Linked DNA regions of Sediminicoccus sp. KRV36. The protein of the gene in region 2 interacts with the protein of the main gene of each other region in a pairwise test. Links are inferred from orthologs where the notes say so. Each region holds a gene or a part of one and is shown on either strand. Other genes may lie near its edges. The genes, in order: ndk and LHU95_RS10220.

What was found.
Region 1: the proteins of LHU95_RS10220 (region 2) and ndk interact in binary tests that used the Escherichia coli proteins (3 or more experiments, as listed by UniProt). The link is inferred for Sediminicoccus sp. KRV36 from one-to-one orthologs.

What each region holds. Positions count from the first base shown.
Region 1 is NZ_CP085081.1:3,705,240-3,713,885, reverse strand. What follows is about bases 5,709-8,572. They hold ndk (nucleoside-diphosphate kinase), read right to left. Parts: upstream 7,420-8,572; coding sequence 6,997-7,419; downstream 5,709-6,996. Other genes in these bases: LHU95_RS17510 (ABC-F family ATP-binding cassette domain-containing protein), read left to right, coding at 7,571-8,572; LHU95_RS17520 (potassium channel family protein), read left to right, coding at 6,237-6,899; LHU95_RS17525 (preprotein translocase subunit SecE), read left to right, coding at 6,052-6,210; purN (phosphoribosylglycinamide formyltransferase), read left to right, coding at 5,709-6,040. In the rest of the region: LHU95_RS17560 (RNA degradosome polyphosphate kinase), read right to left, coding at 1-1,151; LHU95_RS17555 (chromosomal replication initiator DnaA), read right to left, coding at 1,161-1,883; LHU95_RS17550 (AI-2E family transporter), read right to left, coding at 1,880-3,004; LHU95_RS17545 (CDP-alcohol phosphatidyltransferase family protein), read right to left, coding at 3,001-3,570; LHU95_RS17540 (hypothetical protein), read right to left, coding at 3,584-4,246; purM (phosphoribosylformylglycinamidine cyclo-ligase), read left to right, coding at 4,260-5,363; more of purN, read left to right, coding at 5,408-5,708; more of LHU95_RS17510, read left to right, coding at 8,573-8,646. UniProt on the Escherichia coli protein: Major role in the synthesis of nucleoside triphosphates other than ATP. The ATP gamma phosphate is transferred to the NDP beta phosphate via a ping-pong mechanism, using a phosphorylated active-site intermediate.
Region 2 is NZ_CP085081.1:2,224,210-2,232,872, reverse strand. What follows is about bases 5,783-8,663. They hold LHU95_RS10220 (5-formyltetrahydrofolate cyclo-ligase), read left to right. Parts: upstream 5,783-6,889; coding sequence 6,890-7,438; downstream 7,439-8,663. Other genes in these bases: pdxY (pyridoxal kinase PdxY), read right to left, coding at 8,301-8,663; LHU95_RS10215 (TIGR00282 family metallophosphoesterase), read left to right, coding at 7,435-8,244; LHU95_RS10225 (DoxX family protein), read left to right, coding at 6,487-6,870; LHU95_RS10230 (hypothetical protein), read left to right, coding at 6,221-6,490; LHU95_RS10235 (electron transfer flavoprotein-ubiquinone oxidoreductase), read left to right, coding at 5,783-6,217. Also shown: LHU95_RS10260 (NAD-dependent epimerase/dehydratase family protein), read left to right, coding at 1-216; LHU95_RS10255 (tetratricopeptide repeat protein), read left to right, coding at 301-1,140; moaB (molybdenum cofactor biosynthesis protein B), read right to left, coding at 1,261-1,788; LHU95_RS10245 (lytic transglycosylase domain-containing protein), read right to left, coding at 1,794-3,482; LHU95_RS10240 (uracil-DNA glycosylase), read right to left, coding at 3,697-4,521; more of LHU95_RS10235, read left to right, coding at 4,613-5,782. UniProt on the Escherichia coli protein: Involved in the removal of 5-formyltetrahydrofolate.

The DNA.
Region 1 (8,646 bases), 1.5 Mb from region 2 along the record:
TTGGGGTCGCGCGCGGCCTGGCGCAGGAACTGCACCACCACGTCGAAGCTCTCATAGGGGTGATGGACCACGATGTCCTTGGCGCGGATGGCCGCGAAGCAATCGCCGCCGAAATCCAGGATTCGTTCCGGAAACCGCGGCGTATATGGCGTGAACAGCAGATCCGGCCGGTCATCCACGATCAGCCCCTTGAGGTCCGCGACGCCCAGCAGCCCATCCACGGGAAACACCGCGCTGCGGTCGGCATCCAGTTCCTCGGCGACGAAATCGATCATGTCGGAGGGCATGCGCGCATCCACGGCGAGGCGAATGGCGCGCCCCCGCCGGCGGCGCTTCAGCGCCGTCTCGTAGCTGCGCACCAGATCCTCGGCCTCTTCCTCGAATTCCACATCGGTGTCGCGGATCAGGCGGAACAGGCCGCGCTCGGCCGGGATGAAGCCGGGGAAGAGGTGGTGCAGGTTCAGCGCCACCGCGTCTTCCAGCAGGCAGAAGCGGATGCCGGGTTCACCGCCCGAGGGGGCGCCGGGGGGCAGGCGGATGAAGCGATCCAGCTGGGGCGGCAGGTTGATCAGCGCCCGCATCGTGCCGCCATCCTCCTCGCGCACCAGCTTCAGCACCATGCAGAAGGCGAGGTTGGAGATGAAGGGAAACGGATGCGCCGGGTCCACCGCGAGCGGCGTCATCAGCGGGAAGATGCGTTCCTGGAAGAACAGCTCCAGCCAGGCGATATCGGCCGCCTGCAATTCATCGGCATCGAGCACGGCGAAGCCGGCCGGGCGCAGCAGATGCCGCAGGGTGCGCCAGGCCTCCTGCTGGCCCTCGATCAGCGTCAGCCCGCGCGTCTGGATGGCGGCGAGCTGCTGCGTCGGGGACAGCCCATCGGGTGTCAGGGTCTGCACGCCCTCGCGCTCCTGGCCGATCAGGCCGGCGACGCGCACCGAATAGAATTCATCGAGGTTGGAGCCGGAGATGGCGACGAAGCGCAGGCGTTCCAGCAGCGGATGCTGCGGATTGGCGGCCTCCTCCAGCACGCGGGTGTTGAAGTCGAGCCAGGACAGCTCCCGGTTGAAGAAGCGCCCAGGATCGCTGAACAGCGCGGCCGCGGGCAGGGGCGGGGGCAGGGGCGTTGGCAGGGCTTCGGCGCTGGACATGACGCGTTCCTACAACAGGGCCGGGCTGCGTGGCACGGGTCCGGGGGGCGATGTCTCTGAACCATCATCGAACAAGGGCGCCAGCACGGCCAGGGCGGCCCCGCGCGTCAGCCGCCGCCCGGCCGTGAGCGAGGCGCGGTCCAGCCGGGCCACCGCCTCGGCCATCACGGCGGCGCGGCGCGGCAGCCGCTGCCGGAGCGTGCCAAGCAGCCCGGCATCCAGCTGCATCTGCCGGTCCGCCAGATGCTTGGCGAGGAGCGCCTCCAGCAGCGCATCCGAAGGCTCGTCCAGCAGCGCGACGGCGGTGGCGGCGAGGCGCGAGCGCAGATCGGCCAGCTGGATGCGCCAGCGCGAGGGCGGGCGGGGTGCCGCCATCAGCAAGGGCAGCCGGGCTTCGGCGCAGGCATTCATCAGGTGCAGCAGCGCGGTTTCCTCGCCCGGGAGATCCGCCTCATCGAGGGCCACGCCACGGATCGGCGCCTCGGGCAGGCCGCGCAGGGCAGGGCCGCGCAGCAGCGCCCAGCCCTGCGCCTGGGCCGTGGCGTGCAGCAGATGCGTCTTGCCGGTGCCCGGCGGGCCGGCGAGCACAAGGCGCCCATCCGGCCAGCGCCCCCCGGAACCAAAGCCTGGTGCCGAGAGCCAGCGCAGCGCCTCCTCATTGCTGGCATCGGCCACGAAATCGGCCGCCGCGAAGGAGGGTGCCGCCTCCATGGGCAGCACGAGCTGGGTCATAGGCCTGTCCTTGGCGGATCGAGATAGAGCGGGCTTTCCAGGTAGCGCCGCAGCCAGTGCCGCGCCAGCACCCCCATGGCGGCCGCGATGGGAACGGCCAGCAGCACGCCCAGGAAGCCGAAGGCGACGCCGCCGGCAAACAGCGCGAAGATGACCCAGACCGCGTGCAGCTCCACACGGTCCCCGATCAGCCGGGGATAGATGATGTAGGCCTCCAGGATCTGGCCGATGATGAAGACGCCCACCACCATCAGCACGCCATTCCAGTCGCCCCATTGGCCGACGGCGAGCAGCACGGCCAAGGCAAAGCCCGTGAGCGAGCCCACATAGGGAATGAAGGAGAGAAAGCCCGAGATCAGCCCGATCATCAGGCCGAGTTCCAGCCCGATCAGCGACAGGCCGCTCGCGTAGAAGACGCCCAGCACCAGGCAGCACAGCAATTGCCCGCGCAGCCAGGCGGAGAGCACGCGGTCCATGTCGCGCGCCAATTGCCGCAGGGTGGAGGCCGAGCGGCGCGGCAGCCAGCTTTCCATGCGCGCCATGATGCCCGGCCAGTCGCGCAGCAGGTAGAAGCTGACGACCGGCGTCACGATGGCCAGGGTGAACACGTTGAACAGCGCGAAGCCGCCGCCGATCAGCCGTGTGGCGGCGGTGCCGAGCCAGCTGACCATGGCCCCCGCCTGGCCGATGATGAGTTCGCGCAGCCGCGCATCCACCATCTCGGGGCCGGCGGCTTCCTCGAGCGACATCAGGAAATCGCGCAGGCCTGCATTGATGGTGGCGATATAGCCGGGCAGGCGGGCCAGCAGCACGCCGATCTGCGCGATGATGAGCGGATAGAGCAGCAGCACCGCCAGCAGCCCGAGCAGCACCAGCAGCAGGACCAGCACCATGGAAGCCAGGCCACGCGGAACGCCGAGCCGCGCGAGCCGGGTCGCCATCGGGTCCAGGAAATAGGCGATGCAGACCGCCAGCACGAAGGGCGTGAGGATGGCCGAGAACAGCCACAGCGCAAACAGGAGGGCGGCCAGCACGCCAAGGCTGAGCATGGTGCGCTGCCGGCGCGTCGCCACCATCGGGCCCGGGCGGCCACGGCCTGGCGGGGGGGGCATGTCGTTCATCGCGCGGGCGCCTGCAGGTGCCGCGCGCTTTGCGCGACATAGGCGATGCCCGAAGCGAGGGTGGTTGCCGCCACCAGCCAGACGAGGCCCGTCATGGCGGCCGCCATCGGCACCTCGAAGCCGGCGGTGAACAGCGCCAGCGCCGCCAGCAGGATCTGCACCAGCGTGTTCAGCTTGGAAATCCAGAGCGGCCTGATGGGCGGCCGATTGCCCAGCATCCACAGCAGGGTCAGCCCGCCGACGATCAACAGGTCACGGAATACCACCAGGATGGCCAGCCAGTCGGGCAGCACGCCAATGGCCGCCAGCGTGACATAGACCGAGACGAGCAGGGCCTTGTCCGCCACCGGGTCCAGCAGGGCGCCGATCGCCGAGCGCGCATTGCGCACCCTTGCCAGCCAGCCATCCAGCCCATCCGAGGCGCCGGCCGCCAGGAACAGCAGGAAAGCCAGGTCCAGCCGGTGCTGCAGGATCAGCCAGATGGTCCCCGGCACGGCAAAGAGCCGCGCCAGCGTGATCATGTTGGGCAGCGTCAGCAGGATATGCGGCGGGGGGCTTTCGCTCATGGCTGGCGGCTGGTCAGCCCCCGGCCCCCAGCGAAACCTGCCAGGCGGCGCCGTTGCTGGTGATGAACAGGCCCGAGCCGGTGAGGGCCGCCGCCGCCTCGGCCGCGGGCTGGCGCAGCCCCAGGCGGTAGCGCGCGGAATCCATGCTGAGCGAGATGATCTCCATGCCGGCCACGCTGCCCGAGGCGCGCAGCCGGCGCCGCAGCTCCAGCCATTCGGAGAGCGAGCCATGCTGGCTGCTCGCCTCCACGTAGGCTTCCGCCGCCATCGGGATGTTGAGAGCGAGGCCCCCGCCCGAGCCCCCACCCGAGAAGCTGCGCCCCGTCGCGGAGGCCACCCTGCCCGGATTGAACTGCACCGTCAGCCGGCCCGAATAGCGGGTCGGGGTGGTGCGCTCCTCCTCGACGATGAGGGCGGCGACCATGCTTTCGAGCTGCGAATCCGAGGGCGTGCTGCTGGTCGTGCCGCCGCTGGCCTCCATCAGCCGCAGATAGGCGATGCGCCTGGCGCTGGCATGGGCGCGGTCCCGCGCGAGGACGGCGTTCTCGGCCGTCGCCTCGGCCGGGACGCCGCGCTGGACAAGGGGGTTGTCCTGAGCGGCCAGGGGCGGGCAAAAGAGCAGCGTCAGGATCGCGGCCGCCAGCAGGTGTGTGGTGATCCGGGCGGCGCTGAACATCTTTCTCATCCTCATTTCACCGCGTTGGTGTAGCCCATCGGAGGCGGCCCTGAACAGTTCCGAGAAGAACGGTCTCACCTATGCCCAGGCCGGGGTGGATATCGAGGCCGGTGACGCGCTGGTGGAGCGCATCAAGCCGCTTGCGCGCAGCACGCAGCGCAGCGGCAGCATGGGCGGGCTGGGCGGCTTCGGCGCGCTGTTCGACCTGAAGGCCGCGGGCTTCACCGACCCCGTGCTGATCTCCTCGACCGATGGCGTCGGCACCAAGCTGCGCCTGGCGATCGAGGCGGGAATCCATGACAAGGTCGGCATCGACCTCGTCGCCATGTGCGTGAACGACCTGATCGTCCAGGGCGGCGAGCCGCTGTTCTTCCTGGATTATTTCGCGACCGGCAAGCTCGATGTGGCCCAGGCGGCCGAGGTGGTCGCCGGCATCGCCGAGGGCTGCCGCCAGGCCGGCTGCGCGCTGGTGGGTGGTGAGACGGCCGAGATGCCGGGCATGTATCACGGCGGCGATTACGACCTGGCCGGCTTCTCGGTGGGGGCGGCCGAGCGCGATGCCCTGCTGCCGCGTGATGTGGGCCCGGGCGATGTGCTGATCGGCCTTGCCTCCTCGGGCGTGCATTCCAACGGCTTCTCGCTGGTGCGGCGGGTGATCGAGGCTTCCGGGCTGGCGCTGACAGACCCCGCCCCCTTCGCGCCGGGCCTGAGCCTGGGCGAGGCGCTGCTGGTGCCGACGCGGATCTATGTTCGCTCCTTGCTCGCGCTGCATCGGGCGGGGCTGCTGAAGGCGGCCGCGCATATCACCGGCGGCGGGCTGCCTGGCAATCTCCCGCGCGTCCTGCCCGACGGCGTCGCGGCCGAGGTCATCGGCGGCTCCTGGCCGCTGCCGCCCGTCTTTCCCTGGCTCGCTCGGGCCGGTGGCGTGGTCGAGGCGGAGATGCTGCGGGTGTTCAATTGCGGCCTGGGCATGGTGGTCGTGGTGGCGGCCGAGCATGCGGAAGCGGCCTTGTTGCAGTTTCAGGCGGCGGGTGAGGCAGCCTTCCGGATCGGCCAGCTGGTGCCCGCCACGGCCGGGGGTGTCGAGGTCACGCTGCAAGGCGCACTCGGCCTGTGACACGGCCGCGCGTGGCCATCCTGATCTCCGGCCGCGGCTCCAACATGGTGGCGTTGCTGGAAGCGGCGGCGCATCCCGACTACCCGGCCGAAATCGCGCTGGTCGTCTCCAACCGGGCGGATGCGGCCGGGCTCGATCGCGCGCGCGAAATGGGGGTGCCGGCCCTGGCGATCCCCAGCCGCGCCCGCCCGCGCGAGGCCTTCGAGGCGGAACTGGCGGCCGTGCTGGCCCAGCACCAGATCGCCATCCTGGCCCTGGCCGGCTTCATGCGCGTGCTGACCGAAGGCTTCGTCCAGGCCTGGGAGGGCCGGATGATCAATATCCACCCCTCGCTGCTGCCGAGTTTCCCGGGGCTGGACACCCATGCCCGCGCGCTGGCCGGCGGCGTGCGGCTGCATGGCTGCACGGTGCATCTGGTCAGTCCCGGCGTGGATGAGGGGCCGATCCTGGCACAGGCCGCAGTCCCCGTCCTCGCGCATGACACCGAAGCGAGCCTGGCGGCGCGCGTACTGGAGCAGGAGCACCGGCTTTACCCGGCGGCCCTGGCCTGGCTGGCGGCGGGGCGCGTGCGGGTGCAGGAAGGGCGCGCGCATGTGGCCGCCACCGATGCGCGCGGGCGCTTGGTGAACCCCTTGCCGGCCGGCGCGGCAGTTTCTACACAGCCCTTACGCGATTGAGGATCACAGCCATGGCCGAGCAGCAGATGCAGATCGAGATGATCGAAGTGAAGGCCGAGGACATCATCGGCGAGCGCCGGGCGATGTTCGACAGCTTCACCACCGCCACCACCTGGAGCATCGGCGCCGTGGTGGTCCTGCTGGTCGGCCTCTACCTGCTCTTCGGCTGAGCCGATGGGCGCGGCGCGCCCCTGAGATGAGCCTGCTGCCGCGCGGCGAACATGCGCTGCACCCGCTCCTGCTGGCCTTGCTGCTGCTGATCCTGGTGGTCAAGCCGCTGGTCGAGCTGGGGCTTCTTCCGCCCTTCGCCATGATGCTTGGGCTGCAGGCAGTCATCATCGCCGGGCTGTTCTGCCTGGACGAGGCCGCGAACCTCACCCGCAACCTCGCATTTCTGGCCGTGCTGGCCTCACTGGGCCTGCAAGCCCTGGTGCTGGGATGGTCGGGGGCCGTGCCGGCCCTGCTGGCGGTTGCCGGCGCCGCGCTTGCCATGAGCGTGCTGGTGGCGGCGATCCTGCGGCAAAGCTTCGCCGCGGGGCCGATCAGCTTCCGCCGAATCGAGGGCGCCATCGCCGCCTATCTGCTGATCGGGCTGGTCTTTGCCTGCCTCTATGCCATGCTGCACGGCCTGGTGCCGGTCGCTTTCCTGCACCAGGGTGAGCCGGCGCAAGAGGCGGAGCACGTCGTCAGCTACATCTTCTTCAGCTTCGTGACGCTGACCACCACGGGCTACGGGGATATCGTGCCGGTCCATCCGGTGGCGCGCTCCCTGGCCATCCTGGAGGCGCTGACGGGGCAGCTCTACCTCGCGATCCTGCTGGCGCGGCTGGTTTCGCTGCAGGTCAACCACCGCGAGTAGCCAGCCCCGGCGCAGGCCCAGGGGGCTGCGCATCGCGCCGGGCACAAAAAAACGGCCGGACCTTGCGGCCCGGCCGTGGCCTGGGGTGAGCCGAAGCTCAGCCGACCAGTTCGTTGCCCGCGAAGAAATAGGCGATCTCGATGGCCGCATTCTCCAGGCTGTCGCTGCCATGGACGCTGTTCGCCTCGATGCTCTCGGCGAACATCTTGCGGATGGTGCCCTCGGCGGCGTTGGCGGGGTTGGTCGCGCCCATCAGGTCACGATGCGCGAGGACAGCGTTCTCGCCTTCCAGCACCTGCACGACGACAGGGCCGGAGACCATGAAATCCACCAGGTCATTGTAGAAGGGGCGGGCGGCATGGACTTCGTAGAATTTCTTGGCGTGGGCGCGGCTCATCCAGATGCGCTTCTGGGCGATGATGCGCAGGCCGGCCTTTTCATAGACGGCGTTGATGGCGCCGGTCAGGTTGCGGCGCGTGGCGTCGGGCTTGATGATGCTGAAAGTGCGTTCGATGGCCATGAGGGCGTCCTTTGACGTGATGTTGCGGGGCAGATGCCCAAGCCCGGGCGCGGGCGCAAGCCCTGGCCGCGATCAATCGCCCCGCTTTCGCGTATTTCGCCCCCGCATTTCAGTGATGTCGCAACGCAACAAACCCGTCTAAACCCCGCACATGACCGTTCTCACGATTCAAGACCTGACCATCCGCATGGGCGGCCGCCCCCTGATGGAAGGCGCCTCGCTGCAGGTGGATACCGGCCGCAAGATTGGCCTGGTGGGCCGCAATGGCGCGGGGAAATCCACCCTGATCAAGGCCATCCTGGGCGATATCCAGGCCGATGGCGGCGAAATCCGCCTGGCCCAGCGCGCCCGCATCGGCCACGTGGCGCAGGAAACCCCGGCGGGCGAGACCTGCCTGCTCGACATCGTGCTGGAAGCCGATACCGAGCGCGCATCCCTCCTGGCCGAGCTGGAGGCCCACCCGGAGCCGGTGCGCGCCAGCGAGATCCATGAACGCCTGATGGCCATCCAGGCCGATGCCGCACCCGCGCGGGCGGCCACCATCCTGGCCGGCCTCGGCTTTGACGCCGCCGCGCAGCAGCGCCCCTCGCGCGAGTATTCGGGCGGTTGGCGCATGCGCGTCAGCCTCGCCCGTGCGCTGTTCCTGGAGCCGGAATTGCTGCTGCTGGACGAGCCGACCAACCACCTCGACCTTGAGGCCGCCATGTGGCTGGAAGGCTGGATCGCGCGCTTCTCGGGTGCTGCCATCATCATCAGCCATGATCGCGGGCTGCTGGAGCGCTGTGTCGATTCCATCGCGCATCTGGATCGCCAGAAGATCACGCTCTACCCGGGTAATTTCGAGAATTTTGTCCGCGTGCGCACGGAACGCGCGGCCCAGGTGGCGGCCCAGAATGTGAAGCTGGCGGCCGAGCGCGCGCATATGCAGGCCTTCGTGGACCGCTTCCGCGCCAAGGCCAGCAAGGCGCGCCAGGCGCAGTCCCGCATCAAGGCGCTGGAGCGCATGCCGGCCCTGGAGAACGTGATCGAGGATGTGGCGACGCGCTTCCAGTTTCCGCAGCCTGAGCAACTTTCGCCCCCCATCCTGACGGTCAGCCGCGGCAATGTCGGCTATGGCAATCACGTGGTGCTGCGGGACCTGGATATCCGCATTGACCAGGAGGACCGGATCGCGCTGCTGGGTGCCAATGGCAATGGCAAATCCACGCTGGCGAAGCTGCTGGCTGG
Region 2 (8,663 bases):
AGCCGGCCGGAAAAACTGCTGGATTTCCTGGATATCCTGGAAGAACTCCTCGGCCGCAAGGCGATCCGCGAATTGGTCCCGAACCAGCCGGGCGATGTGCCAAATACCTTTGCCGATACCTCGGCCATGCGGCGCGATTTCAACTGGCAGCCCAGCACGGAGCTGCGCAGCGGCCTCGGCCATTTCGTGCAATGGTGGCGGGGCTATTTCGGGTGATGCGCGCTATCAGCCTGTTCGCATGGATCATTTCGGCGGCATGGGAGATTCCCCCAGCCCGCCCTTTGCTATAGGTTGCCCGCCGTGCGGAAATCATTGCTGATCTTTGTGGGGCTGGCCCTGGCGGCGGCGGCGGGCGGTGCGGTCTGGTTCCAGCGCGCACCCGCGCCGGAAACCCAGCGCGCCACCAGCATTCCCACGCTGGACAACCTCCCCCTCCCGCCCGAATTGCCGCGCATCGCCGATGGCCCGGAATATGACCGCTGCCTCTCCCTGCTGCGCGACGACCCGGATGAGGCGATGCGCTTCGCCCAGGCCTGGGACGCGACGGGCGGCGGGGATGGCGCGCGGCACTGCATCGCACTCGCCATGCTGGGCCTGGGCGAGCCTGACCGCGCGGCGGACCGGCTGGAGCGGCTGGGCAACAGCACGCGCGCGGGCGGCGTGGCGCGGGCGGCCGTGTTTGGCCAGGCCTCCCAGGCGTGGATGATGGCGGGTGATCCCAACCGCGCCTTCGCCGCCGCCACCATCGCCCTTACCCTGGCACCCCAGGATGTCGAATTGCTGGTGGATCGCTCGGTCGTGCTGGCGGCCATGCAGCGCTATCGGGAATCCATCGAGGATCTGGACTCGGCCCTGGCGCTGGAGCCGGAGCGCGCCGAGGCCTGGGTGCTGCGCGCCGCCGCCCTGCGCCATCTGGAACGGGTGGACCAGGCCTTCCTGGCGGTGGAGCGCGCCCTGGTCCTGGCGCCCGAAAACGCCGAGGCGCTGCTGGAACGCGGCATCCTGCGGCAATTGCGCGGCGATGTGGCCGGTGCCCGCAATGACTGGCAGCGGGCGATCCAGCTGGCGCCGGATACGATGGCGGCGGATCTGGCGGCGCAGAATATCCAGCTGAACGAATTGGGGCCGCAACGGCGTTAGAGCATCATCCGTTCAAACGGAATCGTTCGGACGGGTAAAGATGCTCGAAAACAATAGGCTGGAGCTTGCGAAGTGAGCTCTTGCGATCGGAACATGCTCTAGCCGCGTGATGCTGCCCGCCTATCGCTCCATCAGCCGCGGCATCAATTCCACCAGGTTGCACGGCCGGTGCCGCGCATCGAGCTGCCAGACCAGGATATCGTCCCAGGCATCCTTGCAGGCGCCCGTGCTGCCGGGCAGCGCGAACAGATAGGTCCCGCCCGCCACGCCACCCAGGGCGCGGGACTGCATCGTGGAGGTGCCGATCTTCTGGTAGCTCAGCATGCGGAACAACTCGCCGAAGCCCGGGATTTCCTTCTCCACCACGCGGGAAAACGCCTCGGGCGTCACATCGCGGCCGGTGATGCCGGTGCCGCCCGTGGTGATGACGCAATCCACCAGGGGGTCGGCGATCCAGGCGCGCAGCTTGTCAGCGATCAGATCCGCCTCGTCGCGCAGGATTTCGCGCGCGATGCAGCGATGCCCGGCGGCCTCGATGCGGGCCTGCAAGGTCTCGCCCGAGCGGTCGGTGGTCATGTTGCGCGTGTCGCTCACCGTCAGCACGGCGATGTTCACGGGCAGGAAGGTCAGGGCGGGGTCAATCGGCATGCCGCTTAATTGGGGCGGGCGGAGGTCACGCGCAACATGGCCGTCACTTCCTCGACGCTGGCGAAGCTCGGAAACCCACCCCCGGCGATCTGATCGAGCGAGGGGGTCGGCAGCCCCAGCCGATGCGCGTAGATCCAGCTGAAGGTCAGCACGCGGGTCACGAAGCTGCGCGTCTCATGCACGGGGATGCTCTCGATGAAGAGCAGCGGGTCCGCCCGGCGCTGGGCGGCCGGCAGCCAGCGCGTCAGATTGCCCGGCCCGGCATTATAGGCCGCGAGCAGGCGGATCAGATCACCCCGCACCGCCTCATGCCGTGCCAGGTAATGCACGTAGCGCTGGCCGAGTTCCAGGCTGAAGCCCGGATCATGCAGCCGCTCCACGCCCTCCGCCCGCAGGGAGGGGTCATTGGCCACATAGCTGGCGGTGGCCGGCATGAGCTGGAGCAATCCGCGCGCCCCGGCCCGGCTGATGGCGCTCGGGTCAAAGCGGCTTTCCTGGAGCGCCAGGGCGTAAAGCAGCGAGGGATCCATGCGGAACCCTCCATTGGGCAGCAGCACCGGCAGGGGATAGCGCGCGCCATCCCGCGTGCGGCCATCCTCCAGCTGCGCGGCCGTCGCCACCTGCGCGGCGAGGCCCGGCATATTCGCCTGCTGCGCCACGGCGAGGATGCCCTGCGTGACCTGGAAATTATTGCGGGTGCGGCGTTGCAGCAGGCGCAGCTCCGCCTCGGCACGCTCCCGCTGGCCGATCTGCAGCAGGGCGAGCGCCCGCCAGCCGCCGGCCGTCTCGGCCAGGCCCTGGGCGCGGGATTCATTGGCGACATCGCGTTCCCACACCAGGCCGGGCGGCAGGCCCAGGCTGCGGCGGGCGATCATGCCGTGGAAGGTGCGCGGCTCCTGCGCCGCTTGCAGCATCCAGGGGACATATTGCGCCGGGCGGCGGGCGCGCACGGCCGAACGCGCGGTCCAGAAGGCGGCGGCGGCGCGCAGCGTGGGAGCCGCCTGCTCATTGCGCGCGGCGCGTTCGAACGCCGTATAGGCGCTCTCGTAATTCTGCATCCCCCAGGCGGCGAGGCCGGCCTGGTAGGCGGCCTGGGCGTTCTGGGGCGCCAGACGCAGCCCCTCCTGCGCGATGGCCCAGGCATCGGCGTCGCGGCCCTGGCGGAACAGGGATTGCGCCATCTCGGCCTTGAGCTGCCCGAGATAGGCCTGGCTGAGGCCACGCCGGGCGCGGATCAGGCCCAGCGCCGCATCGAGGTTGCCGTCATTGAGGCGGGCCTGGACCGCACGCTCCAGCCCGGTATCGCGGGACAGGGGGGGCTCGGCCGGGGCGCGGTCCTCCGGGAGGATTTCGGCCGAGAGATCAGGCTGGCTGGGCGGCGGGGGGGCGGTGGCGCCGCTGGGCAGGCGGCGCAGCAGCGCGTCATGCAGCGCCGGGGCGTCCGGCAGATCGGCGAAATCGCCGAGCCAGGCCTGGATTTCATGCAGGGAGGGCTCCCCCCGCCGGTGCCGATCCGCGAGGAGATGGCCCATCAGCCGGCGGTCATCCAGCCTTTCGGACTCCCGCGCGGCGGTGGCGAAATCGCCGCGCGCCTGCGCCTCGAAGGCGCGCCGCATGCGGGCCGCATCGGCGGCTCCCATGGGCTGCGGCAGCCCCGAAATGGCGGCCGGGCTGGAGGGGGTTCGGGTCCGCACCTGGGAAGGGGCGGTCTGTTCTTGGGCCCGCTGGGCGGTGGCCGGGGCAAGCCCGGCGCCGAAGCAAAGAAACCCGGCAACCAGGCCGGGCAGAGTGCGGGCCATGGGGCAGAGCGCTCGCATGACGATGCCAGCCCTAACCAGTCCTTAATCGTAAAGCAAGCGTTGATTTCGCCGGCGGCATCTATCCGTGCCGCGTCAGACAATCCTGATGTTAAGACTTAGCTCCCGCCCCAATCCCGCCATCATTCATATCGCGTTGCAACATCAGCAGATCAGCCCATGCATCGCGCTTGGCGATGGGGTTGCGGAGCAGATAGGCGGGATGCAGGGTCGGCATGGCATTCAATACTTTTGCGTCAAGTATTGATACTTGGTGCCAACGACCCCGCAGCCGGGTAATCCCGTCGCGCGATTGAAGAAGTCCCTTGGCCGCGACACCCCCGGCCAGCACCAGCAGCCGCGGCCGCGCCAGGGCGATGTGGCGCAGCACGAAGGGCAGGAACAGCGCGATTTCGGCATCCGTCGGCGTGCGGTTTCCGGGCGGGCGGAAGGGCAGGATGTTGGTGATGTAGAGGTCGCGCGCGCGGCTCATTCCGATGGAGGCGAACATGCGGTCCAGCAATTGGCCCGAGGCGCCGACGAAGGGCTTGCCCAGGCGGTCTTCCTCCGCCCCCGGCGCCTCGCCGATCACCATCACCGGCGCGCCCAGGATGCCATCGCTGAAGACGAGGTTCGTCGCCGTCTCGCGCAGCGGGCTGCCGGTGAATTCCGCCATGGCGGCGCGCAGTTCCTCCAGGCTGTTCGCGCCCGCCGCAAGCACGGCCGCCGCCTCGCCATGCGGGGTGGCCTTGCGCAGGGGGGTGGGGCTGGCCGTGGCGGTGGCCGCCTGGCGTTGCGGTGCGGGGGGCGGTGCGGGGGGTGGCGCCACGCGCGCCGCCCGCGCCACCGCATCCGCGAGGATCGCCTCATCCGCGCCCATGGCGATCTGCCAGCGCAGGCTGGCCAGCAGCGCGGTGTCTTCGGGCGAAAGCGACATGACTTTCTTCTAGCGCGCGAAGCGGGTTACGCGAAACCGGCACCTCGTCTAGTTTCACTTCACGAGATTTTGCTGCGAAAAGGCCAGGACCATGAGCGAGACGCGCGAAGCGATGGAATTCGATGTGCTGATCATCGGCGCCGGCCCCGCGGGCCTGGCCGCCGCGATCCGCCTGAAACAGCTCTCGCCCGAGATGAGCATCTGCATCGTCGAAAAAGGTGGCGAGGTGGGGGCCCATATCCTTTCGGGCGCCGTGCTCGAACCGCGCGCCCTCGATGAGCTGCTGCCCGATTGGCGCGAGGACCCGCCGGCATTGGCGACACCCGCCGGCGAAGACCGCTTCATGCTGCTGACCGAGACCCGGGCCTTCAAGCTGCCCACGCCGCCCCAGATGCACAATGAGGGCAACTACATCGTCTCCCTCGGCAATGTGGCGCGCTGGCTGGGGGCCAAGGCCGAAGCGCTGGGCGTGGAAATCTACCCGGGCTTCGCCGCCTCCGAGACGATCATCGAGGAGGGGGTGGTGAAGGGCGTCGTCGCGGGCGTCATGGGCATCGTGAAGGATGGCAGCAAGGGCGGCGATTATCAGCCGGGGATGGAGCTGCGCGCCACTACCACGCTCTTCGCCGAGGGCTGCCGCGGCAGTCTGACCAAGAAGCTGTTCGACACCTACAACCTGCGCGCCGAATGCGACCCGCAGACCTTTGCCATCGGCATCAAGGAACTCTGGGAAATCCCGAAGGAGAACCACAAGCCCGGCCTGATCTGGCACAGCGCCGGCTGGCCCCTGCCCTCGGACACCTATGGCGGTTCCTGGCTCTACATGTTCGGGGAGAACCTGGTCAGCATCGGCTTCGTGGTCGGGCTGGATTACCCCAATCCCTGGCTTTCGCCCTTCGACGAGTTCCAGCGCTACAAGCACCACCCGGCGGTGGCGCCCATGCTGGCCGGCGGCAAGCGGATTTCCTACGGTGCCAGGGCGCTGAATGAGGGTGGCTTCCAGTCCATCCCCAAGCTCACCTTCCCCGGTGGTGCCTTGATCGGCGATACGGCGGGCTTCCTCAATGTGCCCAAGATCAAGGGCACGCATCTGGCCATGAAATCCGGCATGGTGGCGGCCGAGGCCATCGCGGGCGCGGGCCTGGACAGCTACCCTGAATTGCTGCGGCAATCCTGGCTCTGGTCCGAGCTGGAGGGCGTGCGCAACATCCGCCCGGGCTTCGCGAAATTCGGCTTCTGGGGGGGCATGGTGAATGCGGCACTCGACACCTACGTCTTCAAGGGCAAGGCGCCCTGGACGATGGGCCACCATGACGACCACAGCCAGCTGAAATCCGCCGCCGACGCGCCCCGCATCACCTACCCCAAGCCGGATGGCGTGCTGAGCTTCGACCGCAATTCCTCGGTGTTCCTGTCCAACACCAATCACGAGGAAAACCAGCCCGCGCATCTGGTGCTGCGCGATCCGGGCAAATGGCTCGGGACCAACTGGGAGCGCTTCGCCAGCCCCGAGAGCCGCTATTGCCCGGCCGGCGTCTATGAGGCGGTGGGGGTGGAGGAGGGCAAACCAGCCCTTGTCATCAACGCCCAGAATTGCGTGCATTGCAAAACCTGCGACATCAAGGACCCATCGCAGAATATCGACTGGAAGACGCCCGAGGGGGGTGGCGGCCCCAATTATCCCGGAGGGATGTAGTTCATGGCCAAAGACCAAGACGACACGCGCAGCGATGCCGAGAAGATCAACGCCTTCCTGCCCAAGCGGGGGGCACAGGGCCCCTGCCCGGCCTGCGGCCAGAATGCCTGGACGCTGGTGGGTGGGCCTGGCTGGTCCGTCACCCTGCCGATGATTGACGGCGCGGGCGCCATCCCCGCCTCGCCGCCGCATGTGCCGGTCTATGCGCTGGTGTGCAACAATTGCGGCAATCTGCGCCTGCACGCGCAGCGCGTCGTGGATGCCGAGACATGATGCTCGAACGCTTCGCCCCCTATGGCCTCAGTGTGCTGCGCATCGTGACCGGGCTGGTCTTCTTCCTGCATGGGCCGCAGAAGCTCTTCGGCTACCCGCCCTCCCCCCGCCCCGCGCCGGAGCTTTTCTCCATGCTGGGTGCGGCGGCGACGCTGGAGACAATCGGCGGCGCGCTGCTGGTGGTGGGGCTGTTCACGCGCCCCGTCGCCTTCGTGATGTCCGGACTGATGGCCTCCGCCTATTTCATCGCCCATGCCCCGCGCAGCTTCTGGCCGACCAGCAATGGCGGTGATGCGGCGGTGCTGTTCTGCTTCCTGTTCCTGTACCTGGTCCTGGCCGGCCCGGGGCCCTGGAGCCTGGATGCGCGCAAGCGGGGGTGAGGCCCGTGGATGATGTGCGGTGAACCCGCTCGACGCCGAGAAGGCCGCCCTTCGCCGCCAATGCCTCGCCGCCCGGCGTGGCATTCCCGGCGCGGGCGAGGCCCTGTGCCACGTCATCCTGCGTGAGGCCCCGCCACAGCGCGGCGCGCTGGTCGGCGGCTTCTGGCCGATGGGCAGCGAAATTGACACGCGCCCCCTGCTCGATGCGCTGCATGCGCGCGGCCACGCCATCGCCCTGCCGGTGACACCGCCGCGCGGCCAGCCGCTTTTCTTCCGCCCCTGGCGGCCGGGCATCGCCATGGCGCGCGGCCCCATGGGCACACAGCACCCGGCCGAAGGCGCGCCCGTCATCCCGGACTGGCTGATCATCCCGCTGCTCGCCTTTGACCGAAGCGGCGCCAGGCTGGGCTATGGCGGGGGGTATTACGACCGCACCCTCGCCCTGCTACGGCACGCCAAGGCCATCGGTGTGGCCTATTCCACGCAGGAGATCCCCCAGGTGCCGACCGGCCCGCATGACATCCGCCTGACCGCCATCGCCACCGAGCTGGGATTGATCCGCCCGTGAAGATCCTCTTTCTCGGCGACATCGTCGGGCGCTCCGGGCGCGATGCCTTCACGGAGCGCCTGCCCGGCCTGCGCAGCCGGCTCGACCTCGACCTCGTCGTGGTGAATGGCGAAAATGCGAGCCACGGCTTCGGCCTGGCACCCGACATGGCGCGCGCCTTCTTCGCCGCCGGCGCCGATGTCATCACGCTGGGCAACCACGCCTGGGACCGGCGCGAGATCATCCCCTTCCTGGAGGAGGAAAAGCGCGTCATCCGCCCGGCCAATTTCCCGCCCGGCACGCCAGGTGCCGGGGCTGTGGTGGTGGAGGTGCGCGGCGGGCGGCGCGCGCTGGTGATGAACGTCATGGGCCGGCTTTTCATGGACCCGCTGGATGATCCCTTCCGCGCCGTCCAGCTCGAATTGCAGCGCCACAAGCTCGGCCATTCCATCCAGGCCGCCATCATTGACGTGCATGCCGAGGCGAGCAGCGAAAAACAGGCCTTCGGCCACAGCTTCGATGGCATGGCGAGCCTGATCATCGGCACCCACACCCATGTCCCCACGGCGGACCACCAGATCCTGCCCGGCGGCACCGCCTACCAGACGGATGCCGGCATGTGCGGCGATTATGACAGCATCATCGGCATGCAGAAGGGCGGTGCCGCCATGCGCTTCTGGAAGAAGATGCCCGGCGAGAAACTTGCCCCCGCCGATGGCGAGGCGACGCTCTGCGGCCTCTATGTGGAAACCGATGACGCGACCGGCCTTGCCACCCGCGTGGCCCCGCTGCGCCTGGGCGGGCGGTTGAGCCAGGTGCTGCCGTAGCGGGGGGGAGGGGGGTGAGCGCGAGAGGGCAAAGCCCTCTCGCGCTCTGGCCTGGTTCAGCAGGGTTCGGCGGCAAAAATCCGGCTCGGCTCCACGAATTCCGCCTGCGCTGCCACCGTCAGGATTTCGCGCGAGCTTGCCTCCGCCGTGCGGCGCAGCACGCCGAAGACCGAGGATGCGGCGGCCGATAGTGCCGCCCCGGCATCCCCCGTCCGCAGCCGATGGAACAGGAAGAGTGCGGCGATCGCATCCCCCGCGCCATTCACGCTGATCGGCAGCATCGGCGTCGTCACGCGCCAGAAGCGCCCGCCCTCGGCGGCCAGCATGCCGATGGAATCCTGCGGCATGTCCGGCAGGTCCAGGCTGGTCAGCAGCACGCAGCGCGGGCCCATCGCCTGCAACCGCGTGACAGCCGCTTC